Linked DNA regions of Chryseolinea soli. The protein of the gene in region 2 interacts with the protein of the main gene of each other region in a pairwise test. Links are inferred from orthologs where the notes say so. Each region holds a gene or a part of one and is shown on either strand. Other genes may lie near its edges.

What was found. Proteins that work in one complex are often made in the same cells at the same time.
Region 1: the proteins of topA (region 2) and D4L85_RS04420 interact in binary tests that used the Escherichia coli proteins (3 or more experiments, as listed by UniProt). The link is inferred for Chryseolinea soli from one-to-one orthologs.

What each region holds. Positions count from the first base shown.
Region 1 is NZ_CP032382.1:1,069,549-1,072,469, reverse strand. The notes cover bases 75-2,921. They hold D4L85_RS04420 (IMPACT family protein), read left to right. Parts: upstream 75-1,117; coding sequence 1,118-1,726; downstream 1,727-2,921. Other genes in these bases: D4L85_RS04415 (GAF domain-containing protein), read right to left, coding at 1,730-2,921; D4L85_RS04425 (head GIN domain-containing protein), read right to left, coding at 182-1,000. Also shown: D4L85_RS04430 (DUF418 domain-containing protein), read right to left, coding at 1-60.
Region 2 is NZ_CP032382.1:5,164,435-5,167,606, forward strand. What follows is about bases 18-3,115. They hold topA (type I DNA topoisomerase), read left to right. Parts: upstream 18-357; coding sequence 358-2,874; downstream 2,875-3,115. Other genes in these bases: sixA (phosphohistidine phosphatase SixA), read right to left, coding at 18-129; D4L85_RS21990 (SIR2 family NAD-dependent protein deacylase), read left to right, coding at 3,018-3,115. Outside these bases: more of sixA, read right to left, coding at 1-17; more of D4L85_RS21990, read left to right, coding at 3,116-3,172. UniProt on the Escherichia coli protein: Releases the supercoiling and torsional tension of DNA, which is introduced during the DNA replication and transcription, by transiently cleaving and rejoining one strand of the DNA duplex.

The DNA of each region.
Region 1 (2,921 bases), 4.1 Mb from region 2 along the record:
ACGAAGGGCATCAATCATGAAGATGCGCTCCTTTTGCTGGAGCGGCAATGAGGTTTCCATAAATGTTAGAGAGGGTTAGGGTCAATGAAGATAACATTCTGCCCTCGGGATTGCAATACCCGTAAACGGTCATAAAAAAAGCGGGTGTTGGCCCGCTTAGTTTATGTGGTCTGTGAATGGATCACAGTTTATGTACATGTCCGCTGCCAGAGGAATGGCTGTTCACGCGACTGGGATTTCCCTTGTAACCAACACTGCCGCTGCCGGAGATGCTGGTGTCCAATTCGTCTTTCACGTTGATCTCTACATCACCCGAGCCGGAGATCCGTACTTCGCATTTGCTGGTTTCCAGGTTAGCGGCCAGCACTTTTCCCGAGCCGCTGATCGTTGTTTTCACATTGCCGGCGGTGCCTGTGGCTTCGATCTTGCCCGAGCCCGTCACACCGAAGTCGGCCGTGCCGCTGACCGTGATGGCCAGGATCACTTTTCCGGAGCCGCTCACGTCGCTGTTGAAACTCCGGCATTTGCCTTTCAGGTTGATGTCGCCGCTGCCGCTCACGTCGCTTTCAATATCGCCGCTGGCTTCGGCTTCCAGTTTCAGGTTGCCCGAGCCACTCACGTTGAGGTCGAGGTCGCCTGCGATGATCTTGGTTTCGGCGATCACATCGCCGGAGCCGGCCACGCTGATGCCTTCAATATCTTTTACGGTGATGTAGACATTCACCTCGTCGCCTTCCTTCCAGCGCCAAAACTTCCATTCACCTTCTTTGCCGATCACGAGCTTGCTGCCGTCCACTTCGGTTTCGATCTCTTCCAGCACGTCTTTCCTGCCTTCGATCTCTACTTTTTGCGGACTGCCCTGGCGCAGGTAAAGCTTGCCCGGGACGCGGAAAGCGATCTTGGTGAAGGTGCTCACGTTGCGGGTTTCGCGTGTCTGGGCTTGTGCCCACGAGGCCAGCACGAGGAGCGCAAGCGCGAAGAGGAATGCATGTTTTTTCATATTTCTTGAATATTGATGTCTTACCCGTATAGACTGATCCTCCCAGACCAAGGTTGCACGGGTTGGCCTGGAATTTTTAATTCTCTTTCTTTGACGCAAAATCTCCGTCCCGGTTACATGCCCGTCTATTCGTACCTCACCCTCCAGACCCCCGCGCAGGGGAGCTATAAGGAAAAAGGAAGCAAATTCCTGGCCTTCGCCTACCCGGTGACGTCCGCCGGCGAGATCAAGGAGAAACTGGAAGCCCTGCGCAAAGAATATTTCGACGCCCGCCACCACTGCTACGCCTGGATGCTGGGCCCTGACCAAAAACATTTCCGCGCGGCCGACGATGGCGAACCCAACCACTCCGCCGGCGATCCCATTCTCGGACAGATCCGCGCCAAAGGATTGACTGACGTGCTCATCGTGGTGGTGCGCTATTTTGGTGGCATAAAGCTTGGCGTGGGCGGATTGATCACCGCCTACAAAGCCGCGGCAGACGATGCCCTACAACACGGCACGATCATTCAAAAAGACGTCATGGAAACCGTAATACTACAATATGACTATTCAGCAACTCCCGAAGTGATGCGGCTGATAAAAGATCTCACGGTTCAAATGGGAGAACAGGAATTTGCCGACCGATGCCGGATGACCATCCACTTTCCCTTAAAACAAAAAGAAAAATTCGAGGAAGCCCTGGCCCTGCTTCAGGCTTTGGGCACAGCGGTGAGCGCTGTTTGAAGTTTATCCCTGCTTTCGAAGCTCATTGATGCGCTGCGATGCTTCCGTTTCTTTCATGGACGAAAGAATGACCCACTGCACGTCCGGGATCGACAACGGCGCATAGGCGTTGAGTAGCTCTTCACCAGAAGAATTTTTTTCAATTTTTGTACCCGTCTGCCCACTCAGGGCAAGATCAATGGAGTCCATGTCAAGCTGCTCAACCAAAATGCTGGTGTTCATCCGGTCGATTTGATGAAGGGCTTTCTCGTCGTAGCCGTTTCCCTTGAGCGTGGCCAGGTAGTGCCGTTTGTTTTCGATGAGGTCGCGGGCAATGGAACGGAGCTTGTGGTCGGGACCCACCATGTAGGTCTCGCCGCTTTCGCCGAGGCCGTCTTCGCGCCAGTGATTGTCGCCTGTCAAGATTTGATTGATCTTGTTGATGGGCATTTGAAAAACGAGGATGCCTATTTTTTTGTCGTTGTCATAGATCGGACAAGCAATGAAAGATGCCGGGGCATGGTAAGAAGGTGCATAAGGCTCGAAGTCCACCAGCTTCACAAAATTTTTATCCGTGCTTTCGATGGCCGCCTTCACCACGCGTCCGAAGTTTGTGGTCTGGTATCGCCCGGTGAGCAGGCTGGTGCCAAAGTCCACCTCTTTAAAAACGCTGTACACAATGTTGCCTGTGATGGGATCGACGAGAAAAATGTCGTAGTAGCCAAACTTCTCCAGGAAGCTGAGCATCACGGGGTGATAGAGGGCATGCACCCGGCCGTAGTCGCTGTTGTCGCGCGACGTGATCATCAACGATTTTTGGCCCGTAGGGTGCGGGTTGGCTGAGATGAAGACGTATTGCAGCACGGTAGCAATGCCGGCCGGCGGCAAATAGTTCTCCACCTTTTCCACATGTGAAATATTATCCTGCAGGCGCGGCATAAATTCACTCGTGTAGTATTGTCTCACGCTGTCCTTCATCTGCGCCGGATTTTCAGGCGGCAACGCATCGAATGCATGGCCAAAGCTTTTCATGGCATCGATCACCATCTTGTTTTCCGAGAAGGTGATGATCTGGTTCCGGATGATGTCGAAATAGTACTCTACGTTGCGCTTCTTGGTGGAGGTGATGGACTTGAGTTGGTCGAAGCGGGATTGATGGTTTAGGCTGGTCAGTTGGCGGAACAACTCGTGGTATTTCCGGCTGATCTCCTCCTGG
Region 2 (3,172 bases):
ATACAAGTATGTGCCGACAACAACACATTCGCGCAGGCCACGGGGTGTCAGCGAGCGGTCTTTGTCGGACTGGCCAGACTGTTTTTCGGCACTTTCAGCATGGCGCAATAAATAGAGGTGTCGTGTCATACCGGGGATCAGAATAGCAGTATGGTTGGGCTAATCGGTTCAATATTAAGCAGCCTAAATTAAAAAAGTTGAAAAAGAATGTTGAAAATATGCTAATCGCGTGAAGGTCAGCCTCTAAATAATAGCGCGCAGACCACCCATTCATCCCCGTTTAGGGCGTGGATGGAGGGGTCAAATTTGATTTTTTAAAAATTTACTGATATTTGAACCTCTTGAAAGTTAAGCAGCATGTCAAAAAATCTCGTAATAGTTGAATCTCCGGCGAAAGCAAAGACCATTGAAGGCTACCTGGGCAAGGATTTTAAGGTCGCCTCGAGCATGGGGCACATTCGCGATTTGCCGAAGGGAAGTGGGGCCATCGACATTGAAAACAACTTCGAGCCTACCTATGAGGTGAGCGCGGAGAAGAAGGATATCATCGCCAAACTAAGAAAACTTGCAGACGACGCCGACATGGTTTACCTGGCAAGCGATGAGGACCGCGAGGGAGAAGCCATTTCGTGGCACTTGAAAGAAGTGCTGGATCTGACCGATGCCAAAACGCGGCGAATCGTATTTACCGAAATCACCAAGAAAGCGATCCTCAACTCGCTGGAAAGCCCTCGTGGCATCGATATAGACCTTGTTAACGCGCAACAAGCCCGTCGTGTACTTGACCGGTTGGTGGGCTATGAATTGTCGCCCATTCTCTGGAAAAAGATCAAAACCGGTTTGTCTGCCGGCCGCGTGCAATCGGTGGCGGTGCGGCTGGTGGTGGAGCGCGAACGCGAGATCACGGAGTTCAAAGCCAAGTCATCCTTCAAAGTGAATGCACTTTTCGACTTAGGCAAAGGAAAGAATCTTGTGGCGGAGCTTTCGGAGCGTTTCGATACGGAAGAAGAGGCCATGGCCTTTCTGGAGTCGTGCAAAGGTGCAAAATTCGCGATCGCCGATTTGCAAACGAAACCCTCCAAGCGTTCACCGGCACCTCCCTTCACCACCTCCACGTTGCAACAGGAAGCGGCCCGCAAGTTGGGCTTCTCGGTTATCCAGACCATGATGGTGGCGCAGAAGTTATACGAGGCCGGTAAGATCAGCTACATGCGTACCGACTCTGTGAACCTTTCCGATGAAGCGCGCAGTGGTGCGCAGAGACAGATCACGTCGGCGTTTGGCAAAGAATTTTTTCAATCGCGTGTTTATAAAACCAAGTCGTCGTCGGCGCAAGAGGCCCACGAAGCGATCCGGCCCACGGACTTTTCGGTGAACGATCCCGGCATGGACCGCAATGCCCTTCGCTTGTATGATCTCATCTGGAAACGCGCCATCGCTTCGCAGATGGCCGACGCGGAATTGGAGAAAACGACAGCGACCATCAGCATTTCCACCAACCCAAGAACCCTGATCGCCTCGGGAGAAGTGATCAAGTTTGAAGGATTTTTGAAAGTATATATGGAGTCGGGCGACGATGACGATGAGGAGGAGAACAGCAAAGTGTTGCCGCCCCTCACGATCGGCCAGCAGTTGACCCTGGAGGAGCTTGTGGCCAAGCAAGTGTTTAGCCGTCACCCACCGCGTTACACGGAAGCGAGCCTGGTGAAAAAACTGGAAGAGCTGGGCATCGGCCGGCCTTCAACCTACGCGCCCACCATCACCACCGTGCAAAAGCGCGGGTATGTGGTGAAAGAAGCCCGCGAAGGCGTTGAGAGAAAATATACGGTGCTTTCCCTGAAGTCGGACGCCATCACGCGTGTGGACGAAACGGAAATTACCGGCGCAGAAAAGAATAAACTTTTTCCTACCAACACCGCCATGGTGGTGAACGATTTCCTGGTGGATCACTTTCCCGACATCACCGATTTTTCATTCACCTCGGAGATCGAACAAGAGTTCGATGAGATCGCCGATGGCAAGCTGAACTGGAAAAAGATGATCGACAACTTCTACCAGCCCTTTCACAAGAAAGTGGCGCTGACGGAAAAAGTGGAGCGATCGTCGGTCGGCAAAACAAAAGAATTGGGTGTCGATCCCAAGACCGGGAAGAATGTGTATGCAAAGCTGGGGAAATTCGGTGCCTATGTTCAGATCGGCGAGAACCCCGACGACAATGGCGGTGAGAAACCGAAGTTTGCCAGTCTGCGTCCCGGCCAATTCATCGAGAACATCACGATGGAAGACGCGATGGAGCTTTTCAAAATGCCTCGCGACCTGGGCTTGTTCGAAGAAAAAAATGTGGTGGTGAGCATCGGCCGGTTTGGGCCTTATGTGTTGCACGACAAGAAATTCGTGTCCATTCCCAAAGACATCGATCCGTATACGATCACCCCCGAAAGAGCTGTCGAGCTCATCGAAGCCAAGCGCATTGCCGACGCCAACAAGACCATTAAACTCTTTGCGGAAGATCCGGAGATTCAAATTCTCAACGGTCGCTTTGGTCCTTATATCAAAGCCGGTAAGAAAAATGTGAAGATCCCGAAAGACCGAGAGCCTGCTTCGCTCACGTATGAAGAGTGTGTGACCCTCGCTGCCGCTGCCCCCGAGCGCAGAGGGAGATTTGGCCGCAAGGCCCCCGCTGAGACGGCGACGAAAACCGCTGCTAAGACAGCAACAAAAACCGGCGAGGTAGCCAAGAAAACCACGGCAACAAAAGCAACTGCCGTTAAAAAAACTGCGCCAAAGAAAGTGGCCGCAAAGAAAACCGCTGCCAAGAAAACGGCCGCGAAAAAGACAGCCACCAAAAAAGCTGCTCCCAAAAAGAAGAAATAATCTTTCCATTCGAAGTTAAGCAAAGAAAGCCAGCGCTTTCTTTGCCTTGACTTTGCATCCGCTGCCGATTCCGTAAAAACGTGAATCGCGGTTCAGATCCACCGTACAAAATCGTATTTTCGTCCTCATCCATTTTTTTATTTATGAAAAAGAAATTGGTCGTGCTTAGCGGTGCTGGCATCAGCGCCGAGAGCGGCATACCCACCTTTCGCGATTCGGATGGCCTATGGGAAGGCCACAATGTGATGGACGTAGCCACGCCCGAGGGATGGCGCAAAAATCCTGCCCTGGTGCTGGA